Regions from separate parts of the Bradyrhizobium sp. AUGA SZCCT0169 genome, predicted to be linked through region 1. Evidence: predicted binding sites of a transcription regulator. Region 1 holds the regulator's gene; each other region holds the start of a gene.

Region 1 (3,280 bases):
CCGCAGCAAATATCGACGGCGCGCAGGCGCGCGGCCTGGCCGCGGTGCATGTGACAGGGCCGGATGACGTCGCAAAGGCGCTTGCCGCGCTGGGAATTTGAGAGGGTGTTGCCGTGGCCCTGATGCCGGTCGTTGATGCACTGACCGCGATCCTTGCGGGCGCCGATCCCCTGGCGGAAGAAATGGCCGCACTCGACACCGCCTGGCATCGCGTCCTCGCGCGCGACCTTGCCGCAAAGCGCACGCAGCCGCCGCGGGCGATGTCGGCGATGGACGGCTATGCGGTGCGATCGGCCGATGCCGCCGACCTCTCCGCGCGGCTGAAGGTGATCGGCGAAGTCGCGGCGGGCCGCCCGTTCGAACGCCAGGTGGGCCCAGGAGAAGCGGTCAGGATTTTTACCGGCGGGGTGATCCCCGATGGCGCCGACGCCGTCATCATCCAGGAAGACACGGCCGCCAGCGGCGACCACATCACGATCACGGAAGTTGCAAGACCGGGACGGCATATCCGCGCCGCCGGCGCCGATTTCCGCGAGGGCGACGTGCTGCTCACCAGGGGAAGCCGCCTCACCGAACGCGATCTGTCGCTCGCCGCCGGCATGAACTATCCGGAACTCGCCGTGATCAGCCGCCCCAAGGTGGCGGTGCTCGCCACCGGCGACGAGCTGGTGATGCCGGGCTCGATCCCGGGCCCCGGCCAGATCGTCTACTCCAACGGCTACGCGCTGCGCGCGCTGGCGCGGGCCGAGGGCGCCGAAACCATTGATTTCGGCATCGCCGCCGACACGGTCGAGGCGACCACTGACGGCATCCGCCGCGCCCGCGCCTCGGGCGCCGACATCCTGATCACGATGGGCGGCGCCTCGGTCGGCGACCACGACCTCGTCAAGCGCTCGCTGGAGGCCGAGGGCGTCGCGATGGCGTTCTGGCGCATCGCGATGCGGCCGGGCAAGCCGATGATGCACGGGCGCCTCGGGGCGATGCGGGTGATCGGCCTGCCCGGCAATCCGGTCTCGTCCTATGTCTGCGGTTTCCTGTTTCTGGTGCCGCTGATTCGCGCGCTGTCGGGCCGAAAAACCATCCATCACGCGCGTGAGACCGCCCTGCTCGGCCGCGATCTTCCCGCCAACGACCAGCGCGAAGACTATCTTCGCGCACGGCTTGAGCAGCGCGAAGACGGTGCGTTGATCGCGGTGCCGGTGAGCCACCAGGATTCGTCGCTGCTTGGGAATCTCGCTGCGGCACGGGCGCTTTTGATACGTCCGCCGTTTGCGCCGGCGGTGCCTGAAGGCACGCCATGCGAGTTCCTGCGCCTGCCGGAATGACGCGTCCGGGCGGCCTGTTCGAGTGAACTCGGCGCGCGTTCACCTGAAATTAAGTGGTTGCGGAACATGTATCGAACATATAGTGTCCGTTCATGATTTGTTTCGAGAGCTAGTGTCTACAAATGGGAGTTTTGGACTTCCGAATTTGAGACCGCGGCCTCTGCAAGCTGAACGACCACGAATTACGACGCGCCAACCGGGGGATTGCTCGAGATGCTTACGCGCAAACAGTATGAACTTCTGCGTTTCATCAACGAACGGCTCAAGGAAGCCGGCGTGCCGCCCTCCTTCGACGAAATGAAGGATGCGCTCGACCTCCGCTCCAAATCCGGCATCCACCGCCTCATCACCGCCCTGGAAGAGCGCGGCTTCATCCGCCGCCTGCCCAACCGTGCCCGCGCCATCGAAGTCATCAAGCTGCCCGAGCTTGCGGGCGCCGGTAACGGCAACGGCCGCCGCGGCTTCACCCCGAGCGTCATCGAAGGCACGCTCGGCAAGGTCCGCGCCGCCAGCGCGCCCGCCGAGGACGATGGCAACCGTCCGGTCGCCGTTCCCGTCATGGGCCGGATCGCCGCCGGCACGCCGATCGAGGCGCTGCAGACCCGCAGCCACACCATCAGCGTACCGCCGGACATGCTCGGCTCCGGCGAACATTACGCGCTCGAAGTCCGCGGCGATTCCATGGTGGACGCCGGCATTCTCGACGGCGACATGGCGCTGATCCAGCGCAACGAGACCGCCGACACCGGCGATATCGTGGTGGCGCTGATCGACGAGGAGGAAGCCACCCTGAAACGCTTCCGCCGCCGCGGCGCCTCGATCGCGCTGGAGCCCGCCAACACCTCTTATGAAGTGCGCATCCTGCCGCCGAACCGGGTCCGGATTCAGGGCAAGCTGATCGGGCTGTACCGGAAGTACTGAGCGCGGCCCGCGCCAGATGCAAGCCGCGTTCGGCACCGCAAAAAAGCCCCGGCCATCGACCGGGGCTTTTCGTTGCCTGGACGTTGGGACAGCCTTAACCGTCGCGGTGCGCTTGCATACGTCCCACAATTGCCCAGAACGCAGCAAAAACTGGCGGCGTGAGCGCGCTGTTTGGTTTGAGGCGTGCTCGAAAGCGTGCGAACGGGGGGACGCGACGTGGTCAGCAATATGATCACCAAGATCACCTGGCAGCGGGCGGGCCTAGTGACCGAGCCGGGCCGCTACATGCTCCGGTTCGGCTGGCTGACAGTGACGGCGGAAGATCTCGCGATCTGGCAGCAATTTCCGGAGGCTGCGTTCACGCTGGTCGCGCTGCCCGGGATTGCCGACGACGGACGGGAGCAATTCCATCTCGGCGCCTTCGAACTGCCGCTGCCGCCGATGCCTGAAAATCCGCAGCCGCCGTAGCGCGTTTGTGATCGGTTGCGCCGGCCTTTCCGTCGCACAAATGTCCAGAACAGGAATAGACTTTGCTCAAGTCCACTCTGATAGAGGCCAGCGCCTCGAGGGAGGCACGGGTCTTTATCTCTTACGAGGGAGCGATCCGATGTGTGACTATAGTTTGCACGCGATGGCAACGCGTCCTGCTGAGGTCGGCGAGACATTGATATCGACCACCTTCCGCGGCACCTCGACCCGCGGCTTTGCCAGCGAACGCGACCCCGCAGTCGCGGTCTGCATGCTGCCCGGGACCGAACTGGCCTTCGCGCAAGACGTCAAATACGACAACCGCTGGATCTGGACGCGGACGATCGGTTTTCGCGTCGGCAAGTTCAACACCATTGATCCGCATATCAAGGAACGTCACCACGACGCAATCGAATTTCCCGACGGGAGCCATGTGCTGGTGACGCAGCTTTGCGAGGGTCAGCGCGTCACCGTGCTGCAATTGCCGGTGGTGCATCCGATTCCCGAGCGCGCGGCAACGAAGGCGGACACTACGACGACGACACCGCTTTCCACCGGTTGAATTC
Region 2 (3,280 bases), on a different contig from region 1:
ATACCGGCCGACATTGAACACCCGAGAAGGCAAAGTCGGCCACTCAAAAGCACAGCGCCGCCAAGCTGAATAATGCTTGGCGGCGTTGCACCAGAGCTGGAAATTGCAATACCCCAGCCTGGAGAATACGTCGGGGACAGGACAAGGTTTCTAAAAAGTGCCGCAGATTTCGGGAACAAGTGGCAATGGGCGGAGTTGTAAAGGCGCTGCCAGTCCCCAGTTGCCCCGGCAGCATAAGCGGCCCCAGTGCCTCTTCCCCGAGGCTGGGGCCGTTTCTTTGGGGCGCGCCAAGACAGCTTCGATGGGACGGCAGGCGGCAGGGCTTCGATTGCTACAGCGCGCCCTGTTTTGCCTTGCTGGAGAGAGCAACGATCAGGATAGCAATACGCTCGGAACCTTGTTCACGGTCGGAGAACTACGGGCAGAGCCGACTCGGGCGACCTCGTTTACGCGACCGGCGGGTAGCTGGGCTTCGGAAGGCTGATTGCGCTCGAATTGATGACGCCCCTCGAAACGACTTTACCCCCTGAGACCGATTCAAGCGCATCGTCGCTCAGTCGCTCTGCATCGGTCAGTTCGCGAATTTCATTCTGGTTATTCATGGTCCCGCTCCGCTGTGGCGCCTTGTGCGCCGTTGATCTGGAGCGAGCATGCCGAGCGGCTATCGAGGCGACTGTGACAGTCGTCACGAAAGCGTTCCGGCAAAAGAAAGAGGGCCGCCAACCGCCTTGCTCTTTCTAGGCTAGTTCTGGTGGTTGAAGTCCGGGAGAGGAAAGCCACTCGTTTATGTGAGAGGCCGTCTCTAGCTGCCTGATCTTCCTGAGCAGCACGTCCTTCTGAGGACCAGGCTTGAGCTTGGTTACCTCCGCTTCCAACCGGGCCTTCTCAGCTGCAATTCGATCTTCAAATGTGTGGGGAGCGGATCGGCGACGCTGCACGATACAACCTCGTTGCTCACGGGTCCTAACCGTCGGGTTTGCATGTCCGATCCTATAAAATTCCGCTTCCGGGCGTCGGTTCCAAAGTGAACATTCCAAAAAATACCGCTGCGCACTTCAAGGCAGGTCACCATCAGGGGTCGAAACAGGCCGGCTCCGGACTACCCACTTCGGGGGATGAACAGAGCACGGCAACATCGCGGCGCTGGTGAGGGTCAAAAGGGGCCGCCTCAAAATCGAAAGGGATCATTAACTTAGACCGGGACGGAAGGGGCGAGGGACCGCTCACCTTAAAAGAACATATTGCGAACAGAGAACAAAGATGGTACAAGTTCTCATCGTCAATCGAATCCCTTTAGATCCCTCGTCGTCCGTTTGTCCCGCTAGCGAATCCCCGCCATAAGGAGCACCCATGTCCGCCACTGCCCTGCGTATCGTCGAAGGATCCTCCATGGATAAGACCAAGGCCCTGTCCGCCGCGCTCTCCCAGATCGAGCGCCAGTTCGGCAAGGGGTCAGTGATGAAGCTGGGCAAGAACGATCGCTCGATGGATATCGAGACGATTTCGTCAGGCTCGCTTGGGCTGGACATCGCGCTCGGCGTCGGCGGCCTGCCGAAAGGCCGCGTGGTCGAAATCTACGGGCCGGAATCATCAGGCAAGACCACGCTGGCGCTGCACACGGTGGCCGAAGCCCAGAAGAAGGGCGGCATCTGCGCCTTCATCGACGCCGAACATGCGCTCGACCCGGTCTATGCCCGCAAGCTCGGCGTCAACATCGACGAACTCCTGATCTCGCAGCCCGACACCGGTGAGCAGGCGCTGGAAATCTGCGACACGCTGGTGCGCTCGGGTGCGGTCGATGTGCTGGTGGTGGACTCCGTCGCTGCCCTGGTGCCGAAGGCCGAACTCGAAGGCGAGATGGGCGATGCGCTGCCCGGCCTGCAGGCGCGGTTGATGAGCCAGGCGCTGCGCAAGCTCACCGCCTCGATCAACAAATCCAACACCATGGTGATCTTCATCAACCAGATCCGCATGAAGATCGGGGTGATGTACGGCTCGCCCGAAACCACCACCGGCGGCAACGCGCTGAAATTTTACGCCTCGGTTCGCCTCGACATCCGCCGCATCGGCGCGATCAAGGAGCGCGATGAAGTCGTCGGCAACCAGACCCGCGTCAAGGTCGTAAAGAACAAGCTGGCACCGCCGTTCAAGCAGGTCGAATTCGACATCATGTATGGCGAGGGCGTCTCCAAGATGGGCGAAATCCTCGACCTCGGCGTCAAGGCCGGCATCGTCGAGAAGTCCGGCGCCTGGTTTTCCTATGACAGTCAGCGGCTCGGGCAGGGCCGTGAGAACTCGAAGGCGTTCCTCAAGGCCAACCCTGATATGACCGCAAAGATCGAGGCCGCGATCCGCCAGAACTCCGGTCTGATCGCCGAACAGATTCTCGCCGGTCCCCCCGAGCGCGACGCCGACGGCGAAGAGCCGGCCGACGAATAGCACTTTCCGAAGTCTCGGATCGCATGATCCGGGTTTCGACATAGCGGGTGCTGAGGACGTTGAGTTGCCGACGTTCTCAGTGCCCGTTTTGTTTTGCGTATGCGGGTGAACTGACATGACGCGGTTGGTTTTGACATCGAGCGATTCGGCAGGCGGGTGTCTCCTGCGCGCCGGAGTCGGCGATATCGTTATTCCGCTTGGCTTCCGGTTCGTCTGGGACGAGTTGCCATCGGACGTGAAGCTGGAAGCCATGTTGGGGCCGGGCTCGCTGGACCAATTTCCACCGCACCGGCTTGGAGAGTTTCATTTGAAAGGGATGGGGGCGCTCGATCTCTGCGAGCGCTGCGAAGCCGTTGAATTCTGGTTTGATCCGGCCCCCAACGCGCAACTCATCCTCGTGCAGCTTCTGGATTGCTTGAGCTCGCGTGAGCGTATTGTCTCGAAGCTGACCCTATTCCAGGCAGACGTCGACATTGCCAAACAGGTTCCGGAAGCGATTTCAGAATGGAAGCCTCCGGCTGTCAAAATCCGGAACGAGCATCTTGAAGCCGCCAGTTTGGCCTGGCAGGCATATCGACAGCCGACACCTCAACAATGGGCTGATTTGCTTCAGAAGGAAGTCAGCGCCCTGCCGCAGCTTCGACAGGTCGTGCTGGAGTTACTCGAAGAACTTCCCATGCCTTTAACCGGCCTGGGCGCGACCGAAATGCGAATGCTGGAACTGGTCGCTGCCGGTGACGCAACTCCGTTCGACGTCTTTCCGGGCCACGACAAGCGCAACACGCGACGTGTATTCGGCTATTGGGAGGTTGGCGAGCTGCTGGATGGGCTGGCGCGCGGT
Region 3 (3,280 bases), on a different contig from region 1:
GAGCTGGGAGCTGTGTGGCGGATATTCTAAACAAATCATTACCTTGAAGGTCTACACTTCGCCCGCGAGTGTTGCATTTCGGAGACGGCATTTCCGGTTGAATTGGCGTATGGCTTGTCCAGCGGCGCGGCGCTCGCGTCTTGGACAAAAACGCTTCGGGACCAACGGGAAGCGACCAAAGGACTGGGGACTATTTGAAATGAAGAAGTTTTTGCTTGGTACTGTTGCTCTCGTTGCCTTTGCGGCTCCCGCCGCTGCGGCTGATCTCGCTGCGCGTCCTTACACCAAGGCCCCCCCGATGATCGCGGCAGTCTATGACTGGAGCGGTTTCTACATCGGCGCCAACGGTGGTTGGGGTTCGAGCCACAAGTGCTGGGACGTCGTTCCGGTCGCTGGTCCTCTCCTTGCCGAAGGATGTCATGATGCGACCGGTGGCACGGCCGGTGGTCAGATCGGCTATCGCTGGCAGGCGGCTTCCTGGGTTTTCGGTCTTGAAGCGCAGGGCAACTGGGCCGACTTCAGCGGCTCGCGCGTAAGCCAGCAGTTCATCCTGGCTCCGGGCGATGCGACGGATCGCTCGCGCATCCGCAGCTTCGGCTTGTTCACCGGTCAGGTCGGTTACGCCTGGAATAACGCCCTGCTGTACGTGAAGGGTGGCGCTGCAGTCACCGAGGATCGCTACGAACATCGCTTCACCGGAACCAACGTGATTTTCGACTCGGCCAGGGAAACCCGCTGGGGCGGCGTCGTCGGTGTCGGCCTCGAATACGGCTTCGCCCCGAACTGGTCTGCCGCGGTCGAATACGATCACATGTTCATGGGCGATCGCAATCTGACCTTCGCAACGCCCGCTGGTCTGGTGTCCACGGTCGACCGCATCAGTCAGGACGTCGATCTCGTCACCGTCCGCGTCAACTATCGTTGGGGCGGCCCGGTCATCGCGAAGTACTGATCTACGCGAACCGCCAATACCAAATAACGAAAGGCCGGCCTCGTGCCGGCCTTTTTGTTTGAGGGCATCTTGCCTGCCGCGCGTTCCATCCACTCGGTTCCGCTGCCATCTGCTGCCATTGCTATTCCTTGGCAACTCCTTGCAAAACAAACCGTTGATGGCTTGCTGCGAGCACTGGAAATCCCGGCCCGTTCTTCCTACGTTCCAGCTTTCTGCCATCGGCGCCCGGCTAAGGTCTTCCCTGGCCATGCGCGCCCAACGTGGCGCGCCTCCACGCGCCTGGAAATGCCGATATGGATGAAGTGCTGAGGGCGAAGCGCCAAACCAACGCCGGCTCGGGAACGCGCGCGATAACGATCCGCGGCGCGCGCGAGCACAATCTGAAAAACATCGACGTCGAGATTCCCCGCGACAAGCTTGCGGTATTCACGGGCCTGTCCGGCTCCGGCAAATCCTCGCTCGCCTTCGACACCATCTATGCCGAGGGTCAGCGCCGCTACGTCGAGTCGCTCTCGGCCTATGCGCGCCAGTTCCTCGAGATGATGCAGAAGCCCGACGTCGACCAGATCGACGGACTGTCGCCGGCGATCTCGATCGAGCAGAAGACGACGTCGAAAAACCCGCGCTCGACGGTCGGCACCGTTACCGAGATCTACGACTACATGCGCCTGCTATGGGCGCGCGTCGGCGTGCCCTATTCGCCCGCAACGGGCCTGCCGATCGAGAGCCAGCTGGTGTCGCAGATGGTCGACCGCGTGCTGGCGCTGCCCGAAGGCACGCGGCTCTACCTGCTGGCACCGGTCGCGCGCGGCCGCAAGGGCGAGTACAAGAAGGAGCTCGCCGAATACCTCAAGAAGGGCTTCCAGCGCGTCAAGATCGACGGCAGCTTCTATGAGCTCGCCGAAGCGCCCACGCTCGACAAGAAATTCCCGCACGACATCGACGTCGTCGTCGACCGCATCGTGGTCCGCCCCGACATCGGCCAGCGCCTCGCCGAAAGCTTTGAGACCGCCTTAAAACTCGCTGAAGGCCTGGCGGTGATCGAATACGCCGACGCGCCCGCGGGCGCTGCCGAGGAAAAGAAGTCCGACAAGAAAACGGCAAAGATCCACGACAAGACCGGCCCGGAACGGATTTTGTTTTCGGAGAAATTCGCCTGCCCGGTTTCTGGCTTCACCATTCCCGAGATCGAGCCCCGGCTGTTCTCGTTCAACAACCCCTATGGCGCCTGCCCGGCCTGCGGCGGCCTCGGCGTCGAGCAGCATATCGACGAAGACCTCGTCATCCCCGACAAGGAGCTGACCTTGCGCAAGGGCGCGATCGCGCCCTGGTCCAAATCGTCCTCGCCCTATTACATCCAGACGCTGACCGCGCTCGGCAAATTCTACAAGTTCACGCTCGACACCAAATGGAAGGACCTGCCGAAGAAGACGCAGGCCGCTATTCTTCATGGCTCCGGCGACGACGAGATCAAGTTCTCCTATGAGGACGGGGTGCGCTCTTACGACACCAAGAAACCGTTCGAGGGCGTCATCACCAACCTCAACCGCCGTTTTCGCGAGACCGAAAGCGAATGGGCACGCGAGGAGCTGGCAAAGTATTTTTCCGACATCCCCTGCGAGGGCTGCCACGGCTACCGGCTGAAGCCGGAGGCGCTGTGCGTCAAGATCGGCGGCAAGCATATCGGCGAGATCAGTGAACTCTCGGTCAAGCGCGCCGGCGAATGGTTCGAGAGCGTGCCAAAGGCGCTCAACGCCCAGCAGAACGAGATCGCCATCCGCGTGCTGAAGGAGATCCGCGAGCGGCTGTCCTTCCTGCTCGACGTCGGCCTCAATTATCTGACGCTGTCGCGTTCGTCCGGTACGCTCAGCGGCGGCGAAAGCCAGCGCATCCGCCTCGCCTCCCAGATCGGCTCGGGGCTGACAGGCGTGCTCTATGTGCTGGACGAGCCATCGATCGGCCTGCACCAGCGCGACAATGCGCGGCTCTTGGAAACGCTGAAGCGGCTGCGCGACCTCGGCAATACCGTGATCGTGGTCGAGCATGACGAGGACGCCATTCGCCTCGCCGATTTCGTGCTCGACATCGGCCCCGGCGCCGGCATGCATGGCGGCCACATCGTGGCGCAAGGCACGCCCGCCGAGGTCATGGCCAATCCGAAATCGCTGACCGGAAAGTACCTCACCGGCGAATTGTCGGTGGCGATCCCCGAGCGCAAGCCGCCGAACCATCGCCGAACCATCAAGGTGATCAACGCCCGCGGCAACAATCTGAAAAACGTCTCGGCCGAAATTCCGCTCGGCCTGTTCACCTGCGTGACCGGCGTCT

What was found. Region 1 encodes LexA, which represses DNA repair genes until DNA is damaged. Its sites were predicted from a motif close to TGTTCNNNNTGTGTTCNG; they were not measured.
Region 2: a site for LexA is predicted at 1,233-1,250, ahead of recA (recombinase RecA). Genes of this name have one in related genera too.
Region 3: a site for LexA is predicted at 1,142-1,159, ahead of uvrA (excinuclease ABC subunit UvrA). Genes of this name have one in related genera too.

The regions. Positions count from the first base shown of each region.
Region 1 covers NZ_JAFCMC010000005.1:232,371-235,650, reverse strand. Annotated here, with positions in the region: gene JQ609_RS08575 (HAD family phosphatase) at 1-101, shown strand, start outside; gene glp (gephyrin-like molybdotransferase Glp) at 114-1,325, shown strand; gene lexA (transcriptional repressor LexA) at 1,539-2,246, shown strand; gene JQ609_RS08560 (hypothetical protein) at 2,475-2,714, shown strand; gene JQ609_RS08555 (hypothetical protein) at 2,854-3,276, shown strand.
Region 2 covers NZ_JAFCMC010000006.1:46,743-50,022, reverse strand. Annotated here, with positions in the region: gene JQ609_RS09440 (hypothetical protein) at 447-602, opposite strand; gene recA (recombinase RecA) at 1,351-2,439, shown strand; gene JQ609_RS09430 (hypothetical protein) at 2,555-3,280, shown strand, end outside.
Region 3 covers NZ_JAFCMC010000020.1:59,551-62,830, forward strand. Annotated here, with positions in the region: gene JQ609_RS21855 (outer membrane protein) at 200-952, shown strand; gene uvrA (excinuclease ABC subunit UvrA) at 1,246-3,280, shown strand, end outside.